4 regions of the Cohnella sp. GCM10020058 genome follow, and region 3 is predicted to be linked to each of the others. Evidence: predicted binding sites of a transcription regulator. Region 3 holds the regulator's gene; each other region holds the start of a gene.
What was found. The regulator LexA, encoded in region 3, represses DNA repair genes until DNA is damaged. The targets are predictions, from matches to a motif close to CGAACATATGTTCG.
Positions count from the first base shown of each region.

Region 1 (7,102 bases), on a different contig from region 3:
CAGTAATCACGTTATTTCTACATTGCTGCTGATCGCAACAAGCAGCGACACTATATTTAGCCGCGATAGATCACCCTTCCCTTTAAATATCTCCTTATTAGATATGTACCGACTGAGGCGAATTGATACGTATTTTAAAAGAAGTTTCTACTATATAGTTGGCAACCGAACGACAGTAAGACTGCAGCAATTGCTGGTGCAGCTGAAGGTGCTGGCAAGCCAGACGCGGCATCCAGATCCGCATCGATCGAGAAGCCGGCGACATCGGCTGGCGCAGCATCCTGATCTGCAGTGATCGGGAGGCGCCGACAAACGGCCGCGTCATCCGATCTGCAGCGACCGGCAACCAAGGAGTCGGCAACGTCGGCCAGCGCGGCGCTCGAGGAGCAGTTGCAGCTGAAGGTGCAGGCAAGCCGGCCGCGTCATCCGGATCCGCATCGATCGAGGAGCCGGCGACGTCGGCTGGCGCGTATCCTGATCTGCAGCGATCGGGAGGCGCCGACAAACGGCCGCGTTATCCGATTTGCAGCGACCGGCAACCAGGAGTCGGCAATGTCGGCCAGCGCGGCGCTCGAGGAGCAGCTGTAGCTTAAGGCGCCGGCAGGCGACGTTGCATCCGGATCTGCAGCGATCGTCAACCAGGCGCCAGCGACGTCGCGGCCGGCGCGGCGCTCGAGGAACAGCTGCAGCTGAAGGCGCTGGCGGGCGGCCGTTGCATCCGGATCTGCAGCGATTGTAACCAGGGCGCCGGCGACGTCGCGGCCACCGTGGCGCTCGAGGAGCAGCTGCAGCTGAAGTCGCCAGCGCGCGGCGCTGCATCTGGATCTGCAGCGATCGTCAACCAGGACGCCGGCGACGTCGCGGCCGGCGCGGCGCTCGAGGAGCAGCTGCAGCTGAAGGCGCCGGCGGGCGGCCGTGTCATCCGGATCTGCAGCGATCGTCAACCAGGCGCCAGCGACGTCGCGGCCGGCGCGGCGCTCGAGGAGCAGCTGCAGCTGAAGGCGCTGGCGGGCGGCCGTTGCATCCGGATCTGCAGCGATTGTAACCAGGGCGCCGGCGACGTCGCGGCCGGCGCGGCGCTCGAGGAGCAGCTGCAGATGAAGTCGCCGGCGCGCGGCGCTGCATCCGGATCTGCAGCGATCGTAACCAGGGCGCCGGCGACGTCGCGGCCACCGCGGCGCTCGAGGAGCAGCTGCAGCTGAAGTCGCCGGCGCGCGGCGCTGCATCTGGATCTGCAGCGATCGTCAACCAGGACGCCGGCGACGTCGCGGCCGGCGCGGCGCTCGAGGAGCAGCTGTAGCTGAAGGCGCCGGCGGGCGGCCGTGTTATCCGGATCTGCAGCGATCATCAGCCAGGCGCCAGCGACGTCGCGGCCGGCGCGGCGCTCGAGGAGCAGCTGCAGCTGAAGGCGCTGGCGGGCGGCCGTTGCGTCCGGATCTGCAGCGATCGTCAACCAGGCGCCGGCGACGTTGCTGATGATCGGTCCGCGCGATAAGCAGCTGCAGCTGGAGGCGCCGGTGGACGGCCGTGGCGTCCGGATCTGCAGCGAGCGTCAATCAGGAGTCGGCGACATCGAGTCCGGCGCGGCACTCAAAGGAGCAACTGCAGCTGAAGGCGCCAGCGGGCGGGCCGTTGCATCCGGAACTGCAGCGAGCGTCAACCAGGAGTCGGCGACGTCGCGGCCGGCGCGGCGCTCGAGTAGCAGCTGCAGCTGAAGGTGCTGGCGGTCCGGCCGCTGCATCCGGATCTGCAGCGATCGGCAACCAGGAGTCGGCAACGTCGGCCAGCACGGCGCTCGAGCAGCTGCAGCTGAAGACGCCGGCAGCCGGCCGAGGTAGCCGGATCTGCAGTGATCGGCAACCAGGTGCCGGCGACGTCTCGGCCGGGCTGCGCTCGAGCAGCTGCAGCTGAAGACGCCGGCAGCCGGCCGCGGTATCCGGATCTGCAGCGATCGGCAACCAGGTGCCGGCGACGTCGCGGCCGGAGCAGCGCTCGAGCAGCTGCAGCTGAAGACGCCGGCAACGGCCGCGTCTTCCGGATCTGCAGCGATCCGTAAACAGATCTGCAGCGATCGGCAACCAGGCGCCGGCCACCGCAGCAGCATCCGGATAGCGATAAAAAAACACCGGCAGCGAACGCCGGTGTAGATTATTTACTATTTAATGGCACTTCATCAATTAGGGCAGCGCCTGTATTTTTTACGGATCCGACATCCTTAGAAACGGGATAACGGCGCATTTTGTTTGCGTCGTAAGGTACGAGAAGATCCTGCAGCTTGTCCATGTCATCCTCATGGGGGTCAAGCCACGAATCAAGGGCGGTAGGGGGAAGGAGGACGGGCATACGATCGTGCACAGATTCAACAAGTTCATTGGGCTTCGTCGTAATTATCGTGCAGCTGCGTAGTGGACCATCTGGACTGTTCCATTCTGTCCATAGGCCAGCAAAGCCAAAAGGTTCGCCGGATTTCAGTATAAAACGGTAAGGTTGCTTTCCGTCGTCCGTCTTCGCCCATTCGTAGAAGCCATCGGCCGGAATCACGGCCCGATGGCTTTTGATCAAGCCTTTGTATGCTGGTTTCGAAGTAAGTGTCTCTGCGCGGGCGTTGATCATCCTGTAGCCAATTTTTTTATCGTGAGCCCAGGCAGGTATAAGGCCCCAATGGAACATAGACAGAAGTCTCTGGCCATCTTCGTTTATGATTGTCGGGACGGCATGGGTTGGTGAAACATTGTAGTTAGGAGTCAGATGGATATCGCCTACTCGATCTATTTGGAACATCGACATAAGCTCTTCAAGGGTCGTTTGAATCGTGTACCGTCCGCACATGTGCCAATCAGCTCCCTATTCTAAAAAATCACTTCTACTACTTGATGGACTTAATATCCCGAATCAAATCACCCATATACTGTCCAAATTGAATGCTTATCTGCGCTTTAGCGACCTCTCTGTAAATTCCGAATTTATCTTCATACCCTCGCACGGTGTAGCGCAGCATTAGAATATCCTTCATTTCCTCTTGGGCCGGTCCGTGGACGCTAATACCCCGATCCCTAAATTCTTTCCGCATGCGGGCAGCCTCAGTGCTCAGCCTAGCGAGCAACAGATGTGCAGCCTCGACAAACAGTCTATTGAGTAAGTTACCGGATCGCTCTGCTTCTTCGAGCGCACGCTCGGCCATGGTAATCATAAATGGCAATAGTAAATAATCGCGTATCATCTCGAGCTCTGCGGCATCCACTCTGCCACCCATGGCATCCACCTCATTGCCACTTTATATCGAACTGACGTTCTTATGCAATACTTACCTGCATTCGCGCAAAGCAACGAGTGCTAAAATTATTATTACCAAAACAGGGGGAGACGACAGAAGATGTTTTTTCAACCAATGCTCCTTTCAAAAAGAGAAGATCCTTTTGATGACCCGCGATATTTCTTTGAGCCAAAAATCGATGGACATCGGTTGATTACGGCCATCAAGAATGGCCGTGCGACGCTATATACGAGGCACCAAACGCTATGCACGCCTCAATATCCGGAACTCCATGAAGTGCCACTTGCAGATATTACGGACGCGGTATTGGACGGGGAAGTAGCCCGCGTGGATCCGGTAACGGGAGCCGTAGATTTTGAGGCGGTCATGGAGCGGTTCCAGCTCAAGCAGGAAAGGAAGATCGAGGAGGCCGCGAAGTCCTGGCCAGTGCAATATTTCGTTTTTGATCTTCTCCAATACAAAGGTGAGGACCTTCGCTCTTGGCCACTCTCAAGGAGAAAAAAGTTACTGCAAGAAGTGTTGCGGCCTGATGCGCGCTTCAGCAACGTAATGAGTATTGAGGGATCGGGAACGGACTTGTTCGAGGCGGTTCGGCAACGGAAGCTAGAGGGCATTGTCGCGAAACGAACTAATAGCCCATATGTCGGGCGCCGGGATCCGCGCTGGATTAAGATCATCAACTATGAATACGCCGATGTGACGATTGCCGGTTATCGACGGGGCGAATTTGGTTGGCTTGCTCATTATGAAGGACGTCCGGCCGGCATCATCGAATTCGTGCCGATGGCTCATAAGAAGGCGTTTAGAGCGGTATCTTCGGGCCTGATCACTAGGCAGGACAAGAACTTTGTGTATATGGAGCCGCGGATTCAGGTGCGGGTAAGATTCAGGAATTGGACCCGACGAGGGATGCTGCGATCGCCGGAATTCGTTAATTTTATAATTTGAATTAAACCTTAAATTGAGTATCAAACGGATACAGAAGGTATGTCTAATCATGCCGTTTTGTGTCCTTTTTGTGTTACTATAGGAGCTAAGTACACTCCTAGAATATGGGAGAACATAACCGGGCAAACTTGGTGTTGGCTGCCGAGACGGACAATATATTTCTTGAAAGAAGAGAGTAAGGAGGGTCAAAAACATGGCCAATAAAATGGAGCATCATCACACAGATATTAGAAGATATACATGCGCATGTGGTACTGGTCACTATGAAAAGCGGTTCGTAACAAATAAGGATGATTATCTCCATGAAGAGTTTAAAACTGGGTATCGTTTAGTTTGTACTGCTTGCGAAAAAACATACTTGATAGAGGATGGTGAGCTTGTTCCTATAGGAGCCGTGGAGCAAACGGCACGTGTTTCAAGTACTCTCGACGCATGTTGCAACAAGATAACTGCGTATGCAGCAGCACATCATAAAGCCGAAATTCTAGAATTCATAAAATCTGTTCCGATGTCGCGCTTATACAGCATGTGGAAAATCGGAAGCCCAGCTTTACAGACATTTCGGAATAAACTTAAGCAGATGGGATACGAGGATACTTACAGACGTTATTTAGTTGGTAGTCATATCTGGAACGTGCAAAGGCTGATGGCTACAGTACAAGCCTGCGGTATACCCGATCCACAATTAGAGGCCTGGTTCGTGGAAGCAAATGATTTGGAAAGAGATCTTACGTCTGCTAAACAAGCGCAAAAAAGACAAGCATTTCAAGGCAAGTTTATTGATGAGCGTAGAACGTGGAGCGATGCCGAGGGAGGACTGTAGGAGAAAGAAATTAAAAGTTCCCCATCGCTAAAGTGACGGGGAACTAGGTTTGAGCTATAGGATGATTTGATTTAATCTTGAGTCGCTCCTTAAATGGCTTGCAGTAGGTGAGCCATGTTATTGAGGCATGAGGCAGTAACTTTGATTCGATTATTGCTCAGAAGCTGAAAGCTGGCATTGTTGCCGCTGTACCTGAAACTTCTGGCCAGAGAATATCGCTGAGGTGGCAGGCTGAATGTAAGCTCAAGATGTCCAACTGGTACCGGGCCGACGAGGCTGAATTCCGCACCTGTGCACTTGGCGCCAATGAGATGTTCGGCCTTTGCTACGACAGAATCCATTGTTGATGCCATGGTGGTTTCCCCCTTTCTATTAATTTGATCCTATTATAGGATCCTCAAAGGAGAAAGTAAATTGAAAATAGGCATGAAAACACACTATTTGGATCTGAGGAATCAGCAAATTTCTTTAAATACAATTCGTGCGATTGTATGCGACGGCGAACGCGTCATTTTTTTGCTGCTAAACAATGAAGATATGGAAGTAAGCTATTATTCTTTTGAGAAGTTAAAAGAAGCGCTAGTCGGTAATTATGGCTTTTCACGTCAGATAGATGTCGTAGGTCGAACGCTAGGCACGAAGCGTATTAAAGATAATGGAGCACCGTATCCGGCGCTAATAAATATAAGTCTAATTAATAAGGTCGCAGAAGAAGACTGGGAGGGACGGATCTATTTTACAGATGGATCCTGGCTTGAAAACACACAAGGATACCAGGGGATGCTCGATTCGCTTAATCTACCGACCATTGAAATTGAGTAGGGACTGAGAAAGATGGAGTCAAAAATAGTTTTGGAAACGTCTGCAGGAATTTGGTCCATTATTGCAGATTTATTTGCTAGCGGCCCAGCTGTACAAGTATTTTTAAACGGAAAATTGGTCGCTTCAAAATCATACAGTGAGCTTTTTTATGCCTTTACTGCTGCAGGGGCATTTGCAGATGATGTACAGCAGAACAAAGATATCTCCGAGATCTGTCTACCCTAAATCAATTGTGACAGTAACCGATGCCTGCAGCTGCTCTTCGGGCGCCTGGTTGCGATCGCAGCGGATCCGGGAGACGCGGCCGGCTTGCCGGCGCCTTCAGCTGCAGTTGCTCCTCGAACTCGCGCCGGCCGACGTCGCCGGGGCCTGGTTGCCGGTCGCTGCGGATCCGGAAGACGCGGACAGCTTGCCGGCGCCTTCAGCTGCAATTGCGACCGACGTCTCCGGCGCCTGGTTGCTGATCCTGCGGAACTCACGGTAAAGATGCTCAATTAATAACCATAAACAGGGCACAGAATGTAGATTCTGTGCCCTGTTTATGGTAAAATCAGGGTAGAATCAATTACATAAAGGGCCGATAACGGGCTTAAAACAGGGCACAGAAAACGGAAAGGGGCTTTTAGATGAATAGCTCTCTGGATAGATCAGATTTTTGGTCACACGGCAGCGCGATGCAAGCCTTTGTGCGCATCATCAAGGAGAACCCACAACTTCATTTGGATGAAGCAGAAATCGAAACGCCGCTGTACAAGCAGGTCATTAATGGCGACATCTGCGCGGATCAGTATAATTCGTGCGTGGCCCTGGTTGGTGTCGTGGAAGGGGATTATCGAAAGAGCTGGCGTCCGGGAGCAACGGTCGAATTCGACAAGGCCCTATTCGATCGAATTCCTTTTACCTACGAGCTGGATGTGGCATCTCGCACGATCACCATTGACGATATTCCAGATCGAACGGGTTTGTTCTTAATGCTTGTCTCCAAGGAAATCACGATTCGACTCCGGTTTTCCTTCTTGCACCAGATCGTCGAAGAAGTTGTTTCCTGGATCGCAGCGTTCCCGACTGAGGTCATCCCGGCCCAAGGGCGAAGAAGAAGCGCATGGAATTCAGTAAATGAAGTCTTTGAGACAATTCAAAATGTTCTTGCGAATAAACACTCATGAAGAGCGCTGTCGGATGAGCGGTTGAACTGCAGAGGGGATGGCAATGACCGAACTGGATGAAGTGAGGAG
Region 1 is NZ_JBHUJV010000003.1:40,783-47,884, reverse strand. It holds gene ACFSR7_RS06005 (hypothetical protein) at 292-588, shown strand; gene ACFSR7_RS06000 (hypothetical protein) at 768-1,202, shown strand; gene ACFSR7_RS05995 (hypothetical protein) at 1,470-1,715, shown strand; gene ACFSR7_RS05990 (SOS response-associated peptidase) at 2,149-2,829, opposite strand; gene ACFSR7_RS05985 (YhjD family protein) at 2,867-3,253, opposite strand; gene ACFSR7_RS05980 (ATP-dependent DNA ligase) at 3,374-4,222, shown strand; gene ACFSR7_RS05975 (hypothetical protein) at 4,416-5,045, shown strand; gene ACFSR7_RS05970 (hypothetical protein) at 5,135-5,398, opposite strand; gene ACFSR7_RS05965 (hypothetical protein) at 5,460-5,867, shown strand; gene ACFSR7_RS05960 (hypothetical protein) at 5,880-6,092, shown strand; gene ACFSR7_RS05955 (hypothetical protein) at 6,494-7,033, shown strand.
Region 1: the regulator LexA is predicted to act here: its motif matches at 3,281-3,294, upstream of ACFSR7_RS05985 (YhjD family protein).

Region 2 (7,102 bases), on a different contig from region 3:
TATCCTTATAATAGTATTGCAGGATGCTCTTGTAGTCATACCCTTGCTCCGCCAGCCCGAGCGCGCCCCATTGGGACATGCCGAGCCCGTGGCCGTAGCCGGTGCCCGTCACGATGAATTGGGGCGAAGCAGTCACTGCGCGGGCCTGGCCGGCTCCGTTCAGAACGATGGCGTTGCCGCCGGCTGAATCCAGCGAACGTACGGTGCCGTCTCCGCCGAGCACCTGAAGGGAACCCGTACCGTCCGGCACTTCCCGGCTTGCCCCGTTCGCGCCGACGATCGTCGCGCGAGCGGTCTCGTCGATCTTGAAGAGCGTGCTCTTGACGCCGCCGAGCGCGCTGCGCCAGCTGTCGCCGTACAGCTCAACGGTCTTGCCGTTCGCTTTGAGACGGACCGCGCGACCGGAAGCGCCGGTCTCGGACACCTCTAGCGTGCGAAGCGGGCCTTGAATCTTGTTTTTGTCGGACAGCTTCGCGTTGATGGTCGCGAGCAGCTTGTCCGCGGCGAGCGGACCTTCGACCCAGCTGTTATTCGTATATTCCGGCGTCTTGCCGAGGGACAGCACGAGCGTCCCTGCATTGACGGAAGCGACCGGCTGGACGTCGGTCTGAACGCGCGGACTCGGGCGAACCTGCACGTTGTCTCCGGTCACGGTGAGCATGGCGAGACCCGCTTCGTTTTTTTGGCCCTTGTCGGCCAGAAGATCGCTGCGGATATAGCCGACCGTACCCGAATCGAGCGCGACGCGGTACCAGTCGAGCTTGCCCTTTTGTATGCCGTCGTCCGGACTTATGACCGCTCCGGCATAGTAAGGAATCGCGTTGCCGGCATATTCGAGCGGATCCGCGGTAACGCCGCCTGCGCTCGCGCCGAACATGGCGGTGATGATCTTGCCGGCGTACGTCATAACTTCGCCGGACGTCGCCTGCACGCCGGCGGTGGAGTTCGCATTCTCCGAGCCGAGCCCGTTGTAAGCCTGGCTGTACGTATTGTCCACGACGTCGGCGATCTGATAGGTCACGCCGCCCGCGAGCGCGTACGACCTGGCGGCGACCGCCTGCGCCTTCTGGGCTTCTGCCGGCCAGCTGGAGCCGACTTCGGCGCCGACGACGGAATACAAATACGGCTCGAGTCCGACAACGTTCACCACGGCGAGATTGTTGTTCAGCACGCTGATCTGCATACTGCCGCGATATTTGTTTTTGCTGCGCTCGACAACCTGGATGTTGCCGTCGCTCTGAACGTCCGCCTGCAGCGCGGTGCCGCCCGCGGCCGGCAAAGCATACAGCGGGGCGGAATTCGTCGCGGAGCCCGTATACGTGACATCGTCCCGGATGACGGCATAGGCGGTGCTCGCCTCCGGCAGCTTAGCCGAGAAGCCGGCAGCCGTTACGGCTGCTTGAATCTTCGTCAGTTCGGCCTGGCTGGCGGCTTGTCCGATGCGGAGGACATAAGCCGCTCCGTCTGCTGCGGGCTTGATCGCGACGAAGGCGTCGAAGCCCGCATTGCCGAGCTGCAGAGCTGCTGCAGACGCTTCGCTGGCGCCGGCGTACGGGCCGGCCTCGACGGCAAGCGGACCTGCCACATAAGCTGGGGTGAGCGAGCTCTGTCCGCCCGCTGCCGATGCCCATTTCGACAGGGCCGACTGCGCTGTGGCCGCCGTGCTATAGACGCCTTCGGACACTTGATAGACGGTCTTTCCCTTCTTCGTCAGCTTGGTCACGAAACCCGCCTTGGAGGAAGCTTGAATTTTTTTAAGGACCGTCTGTGCGGCAGAAAAATCCGCCGTCTCGAGCACCATCGCCCGATAAGCGTCGACCGCGAACCGAACGGTGCCGCCGGGAGCGGGATAGTCCGCCTTTCCTTGTCCGCCGACCCAGGACAGTCTAAGTCCGCCCGCGGATACGAGGGTCGCGACGGGTGTCGTGGATTGATACTTGGACCCCAGGTCCAGAAACAGGCCAACGCGTATCGTATCGGGTACGAGGGCGGCATTCGCCGCCGTTCCGCCCGCTCCAGCCCATGCTAGCAGGACCGCGGCGGATGCGCCCAGCGCGATCCGGCGATTCATTTTAGTCATCTCGATCCTCCGTGTGATCCATCTTGGTCTGTGACGATCGTCCTGCATGAGCCGTCCTCGCAGGCGTCGCTTCTTCCGAACAACCGGTACCTGTACTTCGCGACGAGCCGATAGACGGCGGCGCTTAACAGCCTCAGTCCCGGCAGCGCGCCTAACCGCCCAAGCCAAGCCAGGCTCGGCATGTCTCTTAGCAGGAGCATGACCGCATCGGCGCCGCCGGTCACCTTGCCTGCCGATTCGTCCTTCACGAGTATCTGCGACAGATGCCCCGCATCTGCTTTTGCTTCTGGCGCGCCGTGAGCGCCTACCAAGCTGCCTGCCGGTACCGCTTGAAGCGGCACGAACCGCAGCTCGGATCTCGTACGCGATCGACGCAGGCGGTCCACGGCCGTCAGGCAAAGCTTGCATTCGCCGTCATAATACACGGTCAGGACACGCGGCCTGTCCGCACCTGCCTCCGCCGTCATGCCCGCTGCTCGGGCATCGGCAATTCCAAGTGACGATAGGCGGCAGGCGTTGCCACGCGACCGCGCGGGGTGCGCTGCAGGAAGCCGATCTGAAGCAGGTACGGCTCATACACGTCTTCGATCGTCTGGCTCTCTTCCCCGATCGATGCAGCGATCGTATCCACGCCGACCGGTCCTCCTTTGTAACGGGAGATCATCGCATGAAGCAGCTTGTGGTCGATCGCGTCGAGGCCCATCGGATCGACCTGAAGGCGCTCGAGCGACTCGTGCGCAAGCTGCTCGGTGATGATGCCGTCTCCGCGCACCTGCGCGTAATCGCGCACGCGCTTGAGCAGCCGGTTCGCGATGCGGGGCGTGCCTCGCGCCCTGCGTGCGATCTCGCGCGACGCTTCGCCGATAATGTCCACGCCGAGCAGATCGCTCGTACGCGACACGATAAAGGCCAGCTCGTCCTCATTGTAGAACTCGAGACGGCTGACGACCCCGAACCGGTCGCGCAGCGGCGCGGACAGCAATCCTGCGCGCGTCGTCGCGCCAATCAGCGTAAACTTGGGCAGGTCCAGCCTCACCGACCGCGCACTCGGTCCCTTGCCGATAACAAAGTCCAGCGCGAAATCCTCCATCGCGGGGTACAGCACTTCTTCGACCGTGCGATGAAGTCTGTGGATCTCGTCGATGAACAGGACATCGTTTTCCTGCAGATTCGTTAAAATGGCGGCCAAATCGCCGGGCCGCTCGATTGCAGGCCCACTGGTCGTCCGAATGCTGACTCCCAGCTCGTTGGCGATAATGTTCGACAGCGTCGTCTTGCCGAGCCCGGGCGGGCCGTACAGCAAGACGTGATCGAGCGCCTCCTGCCTGAGCTTGGCGGCCTCGATGTAGATTTTCATGTTGTCTTTCACTTGCGACTGGCCGATATACTCGTTCAAATACCGCGGACGCAGGCTCAGCTCCGCCTGCCGGTCCTCCATCATCAAATGAGCGGTCACGATGCGGTCTTCCACCTACGCGTCCCCCTTTCCGCTCTTCAACCGGTAAATAACTGCTGCAACGCGAGCTTCATAAGCACGTCCGGCGAGTCCTCGGCCTTGATCCTGTCCTTGAGCGCCGCCCAGGCCTTGTCCAGCTCCGCATCCCGATAGCCAAGGCCCGAGAGCGCCTCTCTGGCCGCCGACCACGACGCGTGGCTGTCGTCCGGCAGCGAGAGAGGCTCCGCCGCAAACAAGCCGAGGCCCGCCGCATCGTATGAAAAACCCAGCTTATCCTTCAAGTCGAGCACCATCCGCTGCGCCGTCTTTTTCCCAATGCCCGGCAGCTTCGTCAAAAATGTCAGATTCTCTTGCTGGATCGCCGCCACGACCGCCTCCGGCCGTCCTCCCGCCAACACGCCCAGCGCCACGCGCGGCCCGATGCCCGATACCTCGAGCAGCTTGCGGAAAAGGCTCTGCTCTTCCCGCGTGGTGAAGCCGAACAGCTGGATCGCGTCCTCGCGAACGTGATGGTGAATGTAGAGCTGCACTTGCTCCTCGCTTCTCGCCAAGCCGTACGGATTGGGCGTGAAAACTCTGTATCCGACGTCCCGCACGTCGAGCACCACGTACTCGAGCTCGATATGCGCCACAAAACCTTTTAAGTAATCGATCACCGCCGCGTCGCTCCGTTCATCAATTGACTCATGCCGCTCGCATGCGCATGGCAGATCGCGACGGCCAGCGCGTCCGCCACGTCGTCCGGCTTTGGCGCGCTCGCGAGTCCGAGGAGGCGCTTCACCATCTCTTGCACCTGCTTTTTCTCCGCGCCGCCGTATCCGACGACCGCCTGCTTGACCTGCATGGGCGTGTACTCGCCGATCGGAATGCCGCGCTGCGCAGCCGCCAGCATCAGTACGCCTCTCGCTTGGCCGACGCTGAATGCATTCGTAACGTTTTTGTTGAAAAATAGCTTTTCGACCGCAACGGTCTCCGGCTGGTATTGGTCCAGAAGCTTGCAGGAAGATTCGTAAATCTGCTGAAGCCTGACCTCCTGCGCCGTGTCCGGCGTCGTCTGGATACTCCCGTATTGCACCGGTACGAGACGATGTCCGATCTTGTCGATGAATCCGAATCCCATAATTGCAATGCCGGGGTCGATCCCGAGTACCCGCATGAGGGTTCCCCGCTTCCTGTATCTACTGACAGACTACTTGATTATACCATTTGAAAACGGGGATGAGAACAGAAAGCCGAACAGCCGGCCGACACAATAAAAAAGCGCTCGAGCGAACGCTCGAGCGCTTCGTGGCTGCCGCCTGCCGGCAGCCTGGCTATTCGGCCGCATGGCCGGCATATCCCGGCTTATCGGCGTATTCGCCGAGACGGGTCACGACTTGATGATAGTCGGTTCCTTCGCCTACAGGCAAACCCTCCTGCAGTCTTCGCAGCTCTTCGGGCGACAAACCGCTCTCCAGCGCCTTGACGTCCATGTGAAAAAAAGTCCGGATGACCTTGTCTTTTTTCACGGGACCGTCGAACAAAGAGAGGTTGCCGCCTCTATCCATACCGATTCGCGCCGATGCCTTGCAGGACGCCGAAAGGTCGTCGACCGATTCCCGCATGACGAGCCTGTCCGCGTCCTGGAGCGTCGCCGTCCACTCGCGGTGGGCCTTGAGCAAGTCCATCGCTTCCGTCGAGGAGAACGATCCGAGCCGACGGATCTCCTCTCCGCACACGTACATGCGCTGCAGCACGACCTCTACCTTTCCTTCGAGTCCCGCGAGCGCGGCGATCGCCCGACCCCGTTCCGAATCGGGACCTTCGAACGACAGGAGCGAAGACCGCTTGTCTAGCCATACGGCCTCGGCGTCCGTCATGGCGCCGTCGTGACGCTCCGCACGCCCGAAACGGGGCTCGACTGCGGCCAGCGCCGCTGCCGCCGTCAATACGGCGGCAGCCCATATTCCGAGGGACCATGCCAGACGCTTGTTGCGCTTTAATCGCTTCTTCCAATGGCGAAACCGATTTCCGAGCACCGGGATCCCTTCTTTTCCGTTTTAACCCTATTGTGATCCCGGGCTCATCGGGTTATGCATCAAGGCTTACCATTTGATCCAAGGAAGGCTCTTCCGGCTCTTCGGGGCGGAAGCGACGCGCGCCTGGTTTTTGCCGGCCGAGGATGACGCTACCCGCTTCGCCGATCCCGCGCCGGATCCCGCCGTTCCTTGCCGCTGAGCGGATGAACGGGCCGTCTTGGCGACGCCGATTTTCGGCTTGGCTTCAATTTCCGAATCGCCTTCGTCCACGAAGCGGTCGCTTTCCGAGTCGTTCTCCGAATCGATCGCCGCCGATGCATACGCCAGATCCTTGTTGGCCGCGTCGATGGCGCCGCCGGCCAGCGGATACTGCACGAAGCCGAAGCCGTCACGGTACGGCAGAGAATATTCGGGCGTGAACGGCTGCGTGCCGTAGCCGGCCGTCAGCGGGAATCGCGGATCGTAGCCATAGCCGTAAGGACTCGCGGCAGGACCGACGGCAGCCGGCGATACCATGCTCGGTGAGACGGCATTCGGGGCGTAGCCCGTTGAAACGGGAGATATACTCGTTTGAACCGGCATGACGCCGCTCGGGTAGCCATAGCCGGACATCTGTACCGGAGATATCGCTGCAGCAGGGGAGACTGGCGTTCCTGCGCACGGATGGCATGGCGCCTGGCCCCATCCGGTCTGCAGGCCGCCGAGGCCTCCCAGATGACCCGGAATGCCGCCCTCGAGTCCGCCCAGGTAGCCGGGGAGACCGCCGCTCAGCCCCCCCAGATTGCCAGGAATGCCGCCTTCAATGCCGCCTAGCTGGCCGGGGATGCCGCCCTCAAGACCTCCGAGATGTCCCGGGATGCCGCCTTCAATGCCGCCCAGATAACCGGGAAGACCTCCGCTCAAGCCGCCCAGATTGCCCGAAATGCCGCCTTCAATGCCGCCAAGCTGGCCGGGAATACCGCCCTCAAGGCCTCCGAGGTGCCCCGGGATTCCCCCTTCAAGTCCGCCTATGTGGCCCGGATACGCGGGGATGCCTCCCACGAGCGGTCCGATGCCGCCTCCGCAAGGCACGCCGGCATACGGCTGCACGCTTGCAGGGGATACGGCGGTGCCGTAACCATTATAACCTTGGACGGCGGCGGGACTGACGGCGCCGTAGTTATTCGTCATGGTGGTCACAGGGCTGACTGCGCTGTAACTGTTTGGCATAGCGGTTGCCGGACTGACTGCGCTGTAACTGCTTGGCATAGCGGTTGCCGGACTGACTGCGCTGTAACTGTTTGGCTTGGCCGTCGCAGGGCTGACGTCGCCGAAAGTGTAGGGCATGGAACTCGCGGGACTGACGGAAGCGTTTTGGTTTTGACCGTAGCCGTATCCCTGCGTCGCGGCCGGCAACGTAGCCGGACCCGTTGCGGCTGGGGACACCGCTTCATGTCCGTACCCGTAACCCGCGTGACCATACCCGACCGGGGCCGTCGATGCCTCGACGGCAGGCTGCGGCATTTGCAGGAACAGGTCCGACGTTTGCTGATACGTCGTCATGTAGAC
Region 2 is NZ_JBHUJV010000007.1:139,992-147,093, forward strand. It holds gene ACFSR7_RS10880 (SpoIID/LytB domain-containing protein) at 1-2,080, opposite strand, end outside; gene ACFSR7_RS10885 (thiol-disulfide oxidoreductase DCC family protein) at 2,077-2,547, opposite strand; gene ruvB (Holliday junction branch migration DNA helicase RuvB) at 2,544-3,551, opposite strand; gene ruvA (Holliday junction branch migration protein RuvA) at 3,575-4,192, opposite strand; gene ruvC (crossover junction endodeoxyribonuclease RuvC) at 4,189-4,692, opposite strand; gene ACFSR7_RS10905 (BofC C-terminal domain-containing protein) at 4,850-5,554, opposite strand; gene ACFSR7_RS10910 (LysM peptidoglycan-binding domain-containing protein) at 5,621-7,102, opposite strand, start outside.
Region 2: the regulator LexA is predicted to act here: its motif matches at 4,802-4,815, upstream of ruvC (crossover junction endodeoxyribonuclease RuvC).

Region 3 (7,102 bases):
CCGCACTGGTGCGGCCTCATTTCGCTTCGGGCACGCATACGATTTCGACGGCACTGTTCGGCGTGCTGCGGCCGGGCGATGAGCTGCTGTTCGTGACCGGCGAACCGTACGACACGCTTCGCAAGGTCGTAGGCAAGCCGGGGGATGGTATCGGTTCGCTTGCCGATTGGGGAATCCAGGCCAAGTCGATCCCGCTGCTCGCTGACGGCGGCGTGGATATCGCGGCGGTCGCCGCGGCGGTGACGCCCCGTACGCGGGTATTCGCGATCCAGCGCTCCCGGGGGTATGAGTGGCGTTCTTCGTTTACGATCGACCAGATTGCGGAGATGGTCCGCCGTTTGCGGCAGATTAAGCCGGACGCCGTCATTTTCGCCGATAATTGCTACGGCGAGTTCACCGAAGATCGCGAGCCGTGCGAGGTCGGCGTCGATCTGATCGCGGGCTCGCTCATTAAAAATCCGGGCGGCGGGCTCGCGGCCAGCGGCGGATATATCGCGGGCAAGCAGGAGCTCGTCGAGCAGGCGGCCTTCCGCATGACCGCGCCGGGCATCGGGGCGGAAGTCGGCGCCATGCTCGGCACGACGCGGTCGATCTACCAGGGGCTGTTTCTGGCGCCGCTGCTCGTCTCGCAAGCGGTCCGGGGCAGCATTTTCGCGGCAGCCGTGTTCGAACAGCTTGGCTTCGAGACCAAGCCCGGCTGGGACGAGCCCCGCACCGACCTCATCCAGGCGATCGCCTTCGGCTCGGAAGCGCCGCTGATCGCCTTTGTCCAAGCCGTGCAGCGCGCGGCCGCGGTGGACGCCCATGTCGTCCCCGAGCCATGGGACATGCCCGGCTACGAGCATCCGGTCATTATGGCGGCCGGCACTTTTATACAAGGCGGCAGCCTGGAGCTGTCCGCGGACGCTCCGATCCGCGAGCCTTATATCGCATACATGCAGGGCGGTTTAACGTATGCGCACGTTAAATTGGCGGTGCGGGAGGCTTGGCAGTCGCTGCATGCTCGCGGCATGCTCGGCGGGATGTCAGTTCGGCGGGATCAATAGCCAAGCCTCTTGCGAAGCTGCGTATGCTCATTGGAATTAAACCTCACATTCCTTGACATGTTTTGCGGCCCGGGCTACAATGGGAGTGGTTGCAAATTCCGCGCCCAGATGGAAGGTTGATATGTTATGGCTGGCGACGAAATACGCAGAAATATGGCGCTGTTCCCGATTGGCATTGTCATGAAGCTGACCGATCTGACTGCCCGGCAAATACGATATTACGAACAACACGAATTAATTCAACCCGCCCGGACCGCGGGCAATCAGCGGCTTTTTTCGTTTAACGACGTCGAGCGTCTGCTCGAGATCAAGGCGCTGATCGAAAAGGGCGTCAACATCGCCGGCATCAAGCAGGTGATGAACCCGGTCGGAGAGAGCGCGGATGACGGAACGATTATCAACGAGCTGTCCGAGGTCAAGCGACGCGAGATGTCCGAATCTCAGCTTCACCGCATGCTCAAGCAGCAGATCATGTCGGGCAACAAGCGCCCGGGCCAAGTATCGCTCATCCAGGGCGAGCTGTCCCGCTTTTACAAGAACAAGTAGCTGTACCTACAACGACCATACTAGGAGGCTGTCATGAGCTACTCGCGCGAGGATATCATTCGGATTGCCAAGGAAGAGAACGTACGTTTTATTCGTTTGCAATTTACCGATCTGATGGGCATCATCAAAAACGTGGAAATCCCCGTAAGCCAGCTCCAAAAGGCGTTGGACAACAAAATGATGTTCGACGGTTCCTCCATCGAAGGCTACGTTCGGATCGAGGAGTCCGACATGTATCTGTATCCGGATCTCGATACATGGGTCGTTTTCCCGTGGGTCACGGAAGACCGCGTCGCGCGCCTGATCTGCGACGTCTATATGCCTGACGGCACGCCGTTCGCGGGCGATCCGCGCGGCATCTTGAAGCGTGCGCTCGAGGAAGCGGAGGAGCTTGGCTATACGTCGTTTAATGTCGGCCCGGAGCCCGAGTTTTTCCTGTTCCAGACCGACGAGAAGGGCAATCCGACGACAGAGCTTAACGACCAAGGCGGATACTTCGACCTTGCGCCGACCGATCTGGGCGAAAACTGCCGTCGCGATATCGTGCTTATGCTCGAGGAAATGGGCTTCGAGATCGAAGCTTCGCACCACGAGGTCGCACCCGGGCAGCACGAGATCGACTTCAAATATGCGGACGCCATCAAGGCGGCCGACCAAATCCAGACGTTTAAGCTCGTCGTCAAGACGATCGCACGCAAGCACGGACTGCACGCGACGTTTATGCCGAAGCCGCTGTACGGCATGAACGGTTCGGGCATGCACTGCCATCAGTCGCTGTTCAAGGGCTCGGAAAATGCGTTCTACGATGCGAACGACCGTCTGGGCCTCAGCACGGTGGCGCGTCACTATATGGCGGGAATCCTGCAGCATGCGCGGGGCATGGCGGCCATCACGAATCCGACCGTCAATTCGTTCAAGCGGCTCGTTCCCGGCTATGAAGCGCCATGTTATGTCGCCTGGTCGGCGAGCAACCGCAGTCCGATGATCCGTATTCCGGCGTCCCGCGGCCTCAGCACGCGCGTCGAAGTCCGCAATCCGGACCCGGCTGCCAATCCGTACCTGGCGCTTGCAGTCATGCTGAAGGCCGGCCTCGACGGCATTCGCAACAAGACGGCGCTGCCTGCGCCGGTCGACCGCAATATATATGTGATGAGCGAAGAAGAGCGCATCGACGCAGGCATTCCAAGCCTCCCGCTGAATCTTCGCGAAGCATTGTCCGAGATGCTGCGCGATGAGATCGTATGCGATGCGCTCGGCGATCACGCGCTGACGCATTTCTATGAAATGAAGGAAATCGAATACGACATCTATCGCACCCAGGTCCACCAATGGGAGCGGGATCAATATTTGACGACTTATTAATACTCGGCAACAACAAAGAATCCTCGGCGATCGCTTCGCGATCCCGAGGATTCTTTGTTGTTGATGTCGAATGAAGGAATAAAACGATTATCGAATGCTGCGGATTAAACCGATGACTTTGCCCAAAATGCTCACGTTATTCAAGCGCAAGGGCTCCATCGTCGTATTCTCCGGTTGAAGGCGGATGTGGTCGCGCTCCTTGTAGAACGTCTTGACCGTCGCTTCGTCTTCCTCGGTCATGGCGACGACGATATCGCCGTTGGTAGCCGTCTGCTGCTGGCGCACGATAACGTAGTCGCCGCTATGAATGCCGGCGTCGATCATGCTGTCGCCTCTGACGGAGAGCATGAACACCGTCTGCTCGCCGACCATCTGGGCGGGAAGCGGGAAGTATTCCTCGATATTCTCCGTTGCGGTGATCGGCACGCCCGCCGTGACCTTGCCCACAAGCGGAACCTGACGAATGGACTGCGCGAACTGAACGACAGGATCCTGCTCGCCGTCCGTAATCTCGATCGCGCGCGGCTTGGTCGGATCGCGGCGAATGAGGCCTTTCTTTTCGAGACGGTCTAGATGGCCATGCACGGTAGAGCTCGAAGCGAGTCCGACGGCTTCGCCGATCTCGCGCACGGATGGGGGATAACCCTTGTCCTTGACTTCATTCTTAATAAATTCCAATATGGCGGATTGACGGTTGGACATCTTCGACACCTCGAAGCCCTCCTACTGACTTGAAAATTCATATGACAAATTATAACACAGAACCGGAGTTCGTACAAACATTCGTTCTTAGGGAACTTGCGTTCGCAAAATCGTTGACTCAAACATATGTTCGTGGTATTCTCGTATCAGAACAAACGTTTGGGGTGGATGAGATGGTACAAGTACAGCTGCTCGGTTCGGATTCGCTGAAGGCTAATGATTATACATATATGAAGAGGGATAGCGGGGAGGGGCGAGCTTCCGCTTCGACCGCGCGAGTCGAGCGCACGGCATTGGCGATCACTTTTCAATCGATCGTCTCCTTTAAGGGACTGCGGCTGTTTTTGATTCCGATTGTCGCACTGCTGATCTATGCGGGACTGTCCATGATGACTGCATCAGCCGAGCCCGATTCCGTCCGTCCGGCTGCCGCAACGGAAGCGACCGTGACCGTAGACAGCGGAGATACGCTTTGGGCGATTGCCGAGGGTGCCAAGCCTGCCGGCATGAAGACGATCGCGGCCGTGCACCTGATCATGAAGCGCAACGGACTGACGTCATCCACCATTGCTTCCGGTCAACGCTTGGTCCTTCCGGCCAAGCTGTCCGATAAAGTCGAATAGGAACGCACGTTCTTATCCCTTCGATATTCGCATTACGAATCTTTCTTGAATAGACTATCCTTAATCGACCGATGCATATCGGTCTTTTTGCTTTAGCCTCGCCTTGACATTCCCCTTGCGATATTGTCAAATTAGAAGAGGCAACACGGGAGGTGACCCTATGGAATTCGACAAACTGATCGCTCGGATTAACGAGTTGGCACATAAACACAAAACGATCGGATTAACCGAGGAAGAGACTTTGGAGCGACAAAAGCTGCGCAAGCTTTATCTGGACAACTTCAAACGAAACTTCAGGCAACAGCTCGATCAGATCGAGTGGACGGACGAACCGCCCGAAAATACGATCAAGCATTGATACGCCCGTTTGCAGATTCCGATATTTAACGTCGTGAAAGATGGCATGATCGGTCTTATTCATGCGGCAACGCGGCGAAGCCGGCTTAAAGCCGGCTTTGCCTATACATAGGAGGGTATCCAGTGTCACGTTCATGGGAACGCGCCGTACAGCGCAATTCGAAGCAAATCAACAAACGCCGCAAAAAAGAGGGGAAGCAGAGTTTGTCCGCTCCTTCGGTGCAGATCGACCGGTTCAAAGGGCGAAGCTTCATTATGCCTTTCACGCTCGTGCTTCTGATCGTGTTCTATATTCTATTGTTTAAGCCTTGGTCCGCGAGCTTTGAACAGAGCGCCGGCATGTTCTGGGCAACAGTAGGCTGTTATGTGCTGCTCGCCGTATTTTACTTCCTCCGTCGGCCTTATTTAGCCGTCTCGAAGGACAGGCTGGAGACGCGCAAATTTGCGGGATACAAGACCCTTAAGCCGCTCGAGATTCGCAAAATCGTCCAGATGCCTGGCTATATCGTCGTAGAGACGATCAAAGGCGGCAACTGGGTGTTCACCAAGCTGATGAACCGGTATCCGCTGGATGCAATGTCCGTTCGGCTCAAGGAGTTTGCTGGACAGCATCAGATCGAGTGGGAAAACCGTGCTAAATAAGCCACGGACATTCGCTTTTCTATAAGTACGTTTCTACGGTTAAACCAATGATATTCGGGATTTGAACAATCGCGCACGGGAGAGATGGACGTCAGATGAAGATTCAAGCGGTAATGTTCGATTTGGACGACACGCTGTTATGGGATGACCGCAGCGTCAAGCAGGCCTTTGAGGCGACTTGCGAGCAGGCTGCAAGGGAAGCCGGCGTCGACGCAGCCGCGTTGGAAGATGCGGTGCGACGCGAGGCGCGTTCGCTTTATGAGACGTACGAGACGTTTCCGTTCACGCAAATGATCGGGATCAACCCTTTCGAAGGTTTGTGGGGGAACTTTAAGGCCGGGGAACATCAAATGTTCAGACGGATGGAAGCCATCGTCCCGGATTATCGGCGTGAAGCATGGACGCGCGGACTCAAGACGCTTGGCGTGGACAGCCCGGAGCTGGGCGCCGAGCTTGCCGAGATGTTTCCGGCCCAACGCCGGAAGCTGCCGCTTGCCTATGAGGAAACGTTCGAGGTGCTCGACGCGCTCAAGGGGAATTACAAGCTGCTGCTCTTGACGAACGGGTCTCCCGATCTTCAAGAGGAGAAGCTTGCGATGACGCCGGAGTTGATCCCCTATTTTGACGAGATCGTCATCTCCGGACAGTTTGGGGAAGGCAAGCCGTCGCCGAGGCTGTTCGCTCACGCGCTGCAGCGACTCGGGCTTGAAGCGGAGGACTGCGTCATGGTCGGCGACAAGCTGACGACCGACATCAAGGGCGCCAACGGCGTCGGGATGATCTCAATCTGGATCAACCGCCACGGAGCCGTACGCGGCGACGAGATCGTGCCGAGCTTCGAGATTGCCAGCTTGAGCGAGTTGCAGCCGCTCCTTAACAAGCTTTCCGCGGAATGACAAAAGCGCCGGATCCCCGATGAAGGGATTCGGCGCTTCTTTTTCGTTTAAGGGAATTATTTAACGAATGCGGGATCCTCGAAAGGATGCGCGATCCAGCCTTCGGTCTCAATGAACAGGCGGACGGCAACGACCTTCTTGGAGTCGGTCAGGGTAAAGAAGTGAACGCTGCCCTCCGGTACGGAGATAACGTCGCCGGCGCTCAGGATGACGTCGAAGTAACCTGTCTCTTCGTCGCCGCGGATGATGAAGATACCTTCGCCGGCCGTGATCGCCCGGACTTCGTCTTCGGTGTGCGTATGGATCTGCTCGAACTTCTTCAGCAGCTCTTCGATATTCGGCGTGGACTCGGACAATACGACGATGTCCCAGGTCTTGTAGCCGCGGCGCCCGGCGAGGTCGCGGATCTCGGCATCGAAGGTCGACAGGATCTCGGCTTTGTCATCTGCGCTCAGGTCGAAGTTCTCTTGCAGGCGCTCAGGCAGCTTGGAAGGATTCCAGTGCTCGTAAAGCACGCCTTGCGTGTCTAGAAAGGAACGGACGTTGTCTTCTCCCTCGATCAGCTCGTTCGTATTGCGAACGCGAACTTTTGCCATTTGTTATTCCTTCTTTCCCACTATGAATTTAAGTATTTGTTGACTAGATTATAATCTTTGCCACGCCATTTGTCGACACATCCAACCTGATCTTTTCGTGAATAAAACATTCTGCTACTATAGAAGTTAATGATTTTACCCATGAAGTTACCCGGAAAAGGATGATACGTCTAAATATGACTTTAACCGATACGAAAGCCCCATTGCAAGAGCTGCTCAAGAAGCGGATCCTGATCCTCGACGGCGCCATGGGCACGATGATTCAGCAGGCAAACCTGACGGCGGACGATTTCGGAGGCGAAGAGCTCGAGGGGTGCAACGAAATGCTCGTG
Region 3 is NZ_JBHUJV010000013.1:196,613-203,714, reverse strand. It holds gene ACFSR7_RS22360 (methionine gamma-lyase family protein) at 1-1,046, shown strand, start outside; gene ACFSR7_RS22355 (MerR family transcriptional regulator) at 1,173-1,592, shown strand; gene glnA (type I glutamate--ammonia ligase) at 1,626-2,954, shown strand; gene lexA (transcriptional repressor LexA) at 3,042-3,665, opposite strand; gene ACFSR7_RS22340 (LysM peptidoglycan-binding domain-containing protein) at 3,830-4,279, shown strand; gene ACFSR7_RS22335 (DUF896 domain-containing protein) at 4,440-4,637, shown strand; gene ACFSR7_RS22330 (hypothetical protein) at 4,760-5,278, shown strand; gene ACFSR7_RS22325 (HAD family hydrolase) at 5,374-6,174, shown strand; gene ACFSR7_RS22320 (cupin domain-containing protein) at 6,231-6,770, opposite strand; gene metH (methionine synthase) at 6,947-7,102, shown strand, end outside.

Region 4 (7,102 bases), on a different contig from region 3:
TATAAAGTCGGTGTATTGTGAAGCTCCTGCTGCTCCTGCCATACTTGGGCATAGCGCGCTTTTAATTCCATCAGCGACTCGTGATTGCCGTCCTCTACGATGCGTCCCTCTTCCATCACCCACACCCTGTCCGCTCTTCGAGCCAGGGCAACGCGGTGCGTGACGAACAGCACGGTTTTGTCCGCGCAGCGTTCCCAGATTGCATCGATCAAGGCGGTCTCGCTCAGCGGATCCAGCGCCGAAGTCGGCTCGTCCAGCACGAAGAGTTCCGCATCCGCATGCAGGAACATTCTTGACAAGGCCAGCTTCTGCCACTGCCCGCCCGACAAATAAATCGAGCTGCCGTCGATTTGACCGAGCGGCGTATCGGGACCGTGTCCCGTCGCCAGTTCGCCGAGCCCCGCCATCTTCAGCGAATTCCGAAGCTTTGCATCGTCTGTTAATGCGGCAGCATGGCCTGCGGCCATATTTTCCCGCACCGTGCCTTGATAGCGTACGAAGTCCTGGAAGAGCACATGGACACGTGCAAACATGCTGCTGCGCCCGAATGCGCCTACAGGTACATTGTCATAGCGAACGGGATTACCCTCGGGGACGTACAAACCCAGCACGATTTTGAGCAAAGTGGACTTGCCCGAGCCGTTACCGCCCAAGATCGCGATCTTTTCTCCCCTGCGTATCTGCATCTCGCCAATATCCAGCGCAGGCTTGTCCCGGTTCGGATAGGTGTAACGGAGGGCGGGGATCGAGATCAGCTTGTTGAAAACAAACGGCCTTCCCCCTTGGCCTGCGGTGACGGCTTGTCGGCGGCGAAGATCGAGGATAGATGACGCCGGTTGCTTCTGCTTGGACTCCGATAAATAAGCATGCGTCTCTGCAACATCGGACCAGCTCTGGAGGACCGCGGACAAGTTCGAGGAAATCAGACTCATCGCCATCGTAATAGCCATGAATTCGCCCGCGCCCAGTCCGCGTTCGCGGACGGCCCAGGCCGCCGCACATGCGGCTGCCGCATAGCCCGCCGCGGATATCGCTTCTCCGGCGAAGCCCGCCGACAGCTGCATCCGCTGAATGCGGGTCAGGATCGCATCGGAAACGCGCTTGGCGGACAGCCACCGGTCCTTGTAGTACCGTCGCGAGCCGTGGACCGTCAATTCCTTCTGCGCCGACGAAGCCGTCAGCAGACCGTAGAGGTAGGAGGGACGTACGGATGCGCGCTGGAGCTCCCCGTTCATCACCGTCTTGCGCTTCACGAGCATGAGCGACAGACCGCCCTTCAAGCATCCGACCGCGACGGCGAGCGCGCCGACGGCGGGGTGCACGCCCGACAGGTAACGGAATCCGAGCATCGCCGTGGCCAGCTTCATCAGCAGCTGCGTCGACTGTGCGTACATTTCGAAGGGCTTGGTGGCGGCGAACCGTCGCAAGGCAAGCCTCTCCTCGTACTGCGGATGCTCCTGCTCGGCCAGGGGGAGCGCACCGGTCTCCTCGATCGATTCCAATTCGCAACTGTTGGCGTACGCCAGATGCATCCGTGACGCGCGATAAGCGGCAAAGGCGTTCAGGCCGGCGCCGAGCAATTGTATGCCTGCGAGTGCGGCAAGCGGCGCGATGAAGGCTCTCGTGTCGCCTCCGACCGCGGCATTGATCGTGCGCTCCGTGAAGGCAAGCGTCCCATAGGACTGCAGTGCGTTGCCAGCGAGTACGCTGATAGAGAGCAGCACGCCCGTTTTGTCGAAACGATATACCCGCCATACGGATGCCGCAGCTTCCGATGCGATGCGCCCGAGCTTTTTCATCAAGCTTCGGCTTCTGCAGCCATACCGTTTGCACCTAATGTGCGAGCGTGAGCCGACGCGTCAAGCGTCGTATTGAACAAGCCGGACCCGACCGCGACGCCCTCGCGATCCAGCATTATCATAAAGGGAATGACCTTAATCGGCGTCCGGTCGGCGACAGCCGAGATCTCGCACCGCTCGACGCGGACCGAAAATGGAGCAAGCTCCTGTACGAGCAGTTCAAAATCCGCATCGTTCGCCTCCGCGAGCAGCAGATACGCAAGCTCTGGGCGCTCCTCCATGAACCCGACGGCCGCATCCAAATCGCAAGCCTCACAGCCCGCGCTCATGACGAACACCACCGACCCCGACGCCGTATGCCGAAGCCATGACAAGTCGGTTTCCTCTTCCCCGCCCATAAGCGCAAGACGTTCGGGAAACGCCGTTCCCTTCGGATAAGCAGGGACGCTGCCGCGCATAAATTTTCGATACTCCATGGTCGATCCTTCTCCTTATTCGTTATTCGCGACTGCATAAGCAGCCTGCGTCTCGGCGCACAGTCCGACCGCCGCCATCTCCTCCGCTTTGAGCCGGATCAGTTCCAGCAGTTCGAGCTTAAGCGCCTGCTTGGCCTCATCCCTCGGCATGCGCATGAAGCGTGACAAATCGTCGATCTCCTGTTCAAAAAAATCAAGAATCAGCAGTTTGGCGATCTGATCGCCGTCCCCCGCGGCCTTTACTAGTTGGCGAAGCTGCCCATTTGTCGGCGTATCGCCGCGACCGCTCTTTGTTTGCATTTGTTCACCGCCTGTTGCGTAATGCCCAGTTCGCGAGAAACTTCGCGCTCTGTTTTCCCGTCTACGATCAGCTTCTGCATGACGGTTCTGCTCGGATACGATGGAATCGCCAGCAGAACCTCCTGCACGAAAAGCATGGATATCGCCTGATCCGCAGGCTCTCCCCTATCGGTTTGTTCGGCCGCGGCGATCGCGAGCTCCCGGTTTAATCGGGATCGATTGCGATATTGCATGCGCCAGGCGGCTCTTGTCAGCCGCTGTCTGAATTCCGTGAACAAGGTCAGCTCGTCGTCCATTCCAATCCTCCTTTTACCGTAGCGTTTTTTCCTTCTCATCTATGTAGGAGACTGACTTTTCCATTATACAACCATAACAAGAACATTTGTTCCTATTTATTTTAGGGAATTGGTGGTGAAGTTGATTTCATCGGCCCATTTGCGGAGTTTGTCGAAACAATTCGAACTCTATCAACGTCTAAATAGTAGAATCGGGAGGGATCGAGAAATGAAGATAGGTAGATGGCTAATCGCGGGCGTAGTCGTCGCGGTCGTCATATGGAAAGCCGACGATATTATAGGAACGGATAAACAGCAAAGCGCAGCGCCGCCGGCCGTTACGGAGACGGCATCGACTTCAGCCTCGCCTTCGGGCAGCACCGGGGGGGCGAGCGAAGCGACGGAGAGCGCAAAACCTTCCGGCACCGAGTCTCCTGCAGCCGAAACGCCGTCGTCTTCCGAAACGGCAGATCCTAACGGAACGCCAACGCCAAAGCCGGCAGCGTCCGATGAACCTTCGAATGCCTCCGAAGAGCCTGATGACAGCTCCAATTCGGACAGCCTGGACGCGCTGCTTAAGGTCAATGCGCCGGACAAAACGATCGAGGTCGGCAAAAACGGCGTAGCCGTCGTAACGAATTCCGATAGCATGCTTGTCCTGGTCAATAAAAAGCGAGAGCTTTCATCCACTTATGCGCCGGACGATCTAGTAAAGCCGGATGTCGAGTTTTCGTTTTCCGGCGATTCGCCGAAGCAGAAAATGAGGAAAACCGCAGCTAGCGCGCTGGAAAAGCTGTTCGCTGGCGCCCAAAAAGACGGAATCACGCTGAAAGCCGTATCCGGCTATCGATCCTATGCGACGCAAAAATCGATTTTCACCCGCAATGCGGACCTTAAAGGCGAAGAAGTCGCGAATCGCACGAGTGCAAGGCCGGGCCAAAGCGAGCATCAAACCGGTCTCGCGATGGACGTCTCCAGCGCAAGCGCGAACTACGAGCTGGAGCAAAAGTTCGGAGACACCAAAGAAGGAAAGTGGCTTGCGGCACACTGCGCGGAATACGGCTTTATCATCCGCTTCCTTAAAGGCGAAGAGGACGTAACCGGTTATTCGTACGAGCCATGGCACGTCCGGTACGTCGGCAAAGAAGCCGCTAAACAGATTATGAAGCAAGGCGTCACACTTGAAGCCTATCTCGAGGCCGCCGCAAACGGTGCAACCAAAGCTTAATCGGAACGGAAAGAACGCTCGTCATCGCGGGCGTTCTTTTTATATTGTGGAAGAAGGAACGAAAATAAACTGTAATTTACGCATTTTAACGGTATCCCCTTTGCTCAGGGACAAGCTCACTTCCGCACATTTGCACGGTATCCCATTCGCTCAGGAATGACCCGATTTTTGCGCCTTTGAACGGTATCCCGTTCACTCAGGGTGCCCCTGATCATCCTTTCATCATTGCCTTTCAAATTTAAAAAATAGGTTCTGCGATTGCTTTAGAAGTGAATCTGTCGCTTCTAATTTCATATGAGCTGGTCACGCATTTTGGGATGCAACCACTTAATACGCAGCGTCCCTGTGTGAAGGGGATATCGTTCAAATGTCGAAAAAGGATGTTTTTAAACTAAATCAGTCCGAGGAGGTTAATTGGCCTGGAAAATCAAAAAAAGCCCCGCAAAATTAAGCGGGGCTCCAGTTTATAGACCAATCAGCCTTGCAGCAGCAGCGTTTCCGGATCTTCGAGCATTTCCTTGACAGCGACCAGGAAGCGGACGGCTTCGGCGCCGTCGACGATACGATGGTCGTAGGAAAGCGCGATGTACATCATCGGACGGATCGCGACTTCGGTGTTGTTGTTAACCGCGATCGGACGGTGCTGGATCTTGTGCATGCCGAGGATGCCGACTTGCGGCGCGTTCAGAATCGGGGTCGAGAGCAGCGAGCCGAATACGCCGCCGTTCGTGATCGTGAACGTGCCGCCTTGCAGGTCGGACAGTGCAAGCGCGTTGTTGCGCGCCTTGACGGCCAGATCGGCGATGGAGCGCTCGATCTCGGCGAAGCTCAGGCGGTCGGCGTCGCGAACGACAGGTACGACGAGACCTTCCTTGGCGGATACGGCAATGCCGATATCGTAAAATTGCTTGGCGATAATGTCTTCGCCGTCAATCTCTGCGTTAAGCAGCGGATACTGCTTCAGCGCGCCTACGACAGCCTTCGTGAAGAAGGACATGAAGCCGAGATTGACTTCGTTCTTCTCCTTGAAAGCGTCCTTGCGGCGCTTGCGAACGTCGAGGATTGCGCTCATGTCGACTTCGTTGAAGGTCGTGAGCATCGCAGCCGTGTGTTGGGCTTCGACGAGGCGAGTGGCGATCGTCTGGCGACGGCGGGACATTTTCTTGCGCTCGTACGGCTTGGCCGATTGGAAAGCCGCGGCTGCCGGAGCCTTGGCAGCAGGGGCCGCCGGAGCTGCGGGAGCTGGTGCCGCTGCAGGTTGCGAGCCGGCCGCGCGTACGTCCTCGGGGTAAATACGACCGAGCGGATCGCGCGCAGGCGTCTGGCTCAGATCGATGCCTTGCTCGCGAGCGAGCTTGCGGGCCGCCGGCGTCGCGGAAGGTTGTCCCGCGGATGGCACGGCAGCAGGCGCAGACGCTGCAGGAACCGCAGCCGGAGCCGGCGCTGCTGCAGGAGCCGGCGCTGCCGCAGGGGCAGGCGCAGCAGCAGGGGCCGCCGCTCCGCCTTCGCCTTCGGCAATGCGCCCGATGACTTGGCCGATTTGAACGTTATCGCCTTCGCCGAACAGCAGCTCGGTGACGACGCCTGCTTGCTCGGCGCTAATTTCCAGGTTAACCTTGTCGGTCTCGAGTTCGAGCAGCAGATCGCCCTGGCTTACTTTGTCGCCTGCTTTGACGGCCCATCGCGAGATGGTGCCTTCCGTAATCGATTCGCCCATTGCCGGTACTAGAATATCTGCCACTGCAGCTTACCTCCCCAAATTGTGAGTCAACGTCGGACTCTGCTTCAAAGATTGCGTCACGATATAATTCTGCTCATCCGCATGTACGTCAGCGAACCCGGTAGCAGGGCTCGCACGGTCCGGACGGCCGATATACTTGACTTCCGCGCCGGTCGGCGCGATCTCGCGGATGCGCGATTCCATAAAGGTCCAGGCACCCATATTGCGAGGCTCTTCTTGCGTCCAGACGACTTCCTTGAGTTTCGGGAAGCGAGCGAACACCTTCTTGATCTCCTCCGCCGGGAACGGATACAGCTGCTCCACGCGGATGATATGCAGCCAGTCCTTGTTGCTGTCCTTGTCCTTGGTCAGCGCGTCTTCCAGATCGATGGCAACCTTGCCCGAGCAAAGAACGATGCGCTCGACGCGGTCCGGCTTCGCACCGAGACCTGCCTGCTCGAGAATCGTCTTGAATCCGCCCTCTCCGAGCTCTGCGGCCGGCGAAGACGCGCGCGGATTGCGAAGCAGGCTCTTCGGCGTCATGACGACGAGTGGCTTGGCTTCTTCCGTGCCTGTGATCGCGGCCTGGCGGCGCAGCAGATGGAAGTACTGCGCTGCGCTGGACAGGTTCGCTACCGTCCAATTGTCCTCGGCGGACAATTGCAGGAAGCGCTCGAGGCGGGCGCTGGAGTGCTCGGGTCCCTGTCCCTCGTAACTGTGCGGCAGCAGCATGACCAGACTCGAACGCTCTGACCACTTGGCTTTGCCGGAAGAGATGAACTGGTCGATAAGCACCTGAGCGACGTTGACGAAATCGCCGAACTGCGCTTCCCAGAGGACCATCGTCTCGGGCGAATAGACGTTGTAGCCGTATTCGAAGCCGAGCACGGCGGATTCGGACAGCGGGCTGTTGTGCAAGGCAAAGGAAGCCTTCGCCTGCGGCAGCGTGTGCATCGGGCAGAACGTGTCGCCGGTATCGATGTCATGCAGCACCAGATTGCGCTGCGCGAACGTCGCGGTCTCGGCGTCCTGTCCGGTCATCCGGATCGCGCGGCCGTCCGCGAGGATCGAAGCGAACGCCAGCGTCTCCGCATGGCTCCAGTCGACTTTCTCGCCGTCGTTGAGCGAGGTGGCACGGCGCTCGAGAATCTTCTGCAGCTTGGGATACAGCTTGAAGCCCTCCGGCCACTTGAGCAGCCCGGCGTTAAGCTCGCGAAGCTTAGGCAGCGGGACGTTCGTCGGCGCGGAAGCCGTCGAAGTCTTCTGCTCGACTGCATGGGATTGCGGGCCTTCGTGGTGATCTT
Region 4 is NZ_JBHUJV010000010.1:8,880-15,981, reverse strand. It holds gene ACFSR7_RS20140 (ATP-binding cassette domain-containing protein) at 1-1,799, opposite strand, end outside; gene ACFSR7_RS20135 (hypothetical protein) at 1,799-2,275, opposite strand; gene ACFSR7_RS20130 (helix-turn-helix domain-containing protein) at 2,291-2,575, opposite strand; gene ACFSR7_RS20125 (sigma-70 RNA polymerase sigma factor region 4 domain-containing protein) at 2,518-2,871, opposite strand; gene ACFSR7_RS20120 (M15 family metallopeptidase) at 3,080-4,078, shown strand; gene odhB (2-oxoglutarate dehydrogenase complex dihydrolipoyllysine-residue succinyltransferase) at 4,554-5,819, opposite strand; gene ACFSR7_RS20110 (2-oxoglutarate dehydrogenase E1 component) at 5,826-7,102, opposite strand, start outside.
Region 4: the regulator LexA is predicted to act here: its motif matches at 2,951-2,964, upstream of ACFSR7_RS20125 (sigma-70 RNA polymerase sigma factor region 4 domain-containing protein).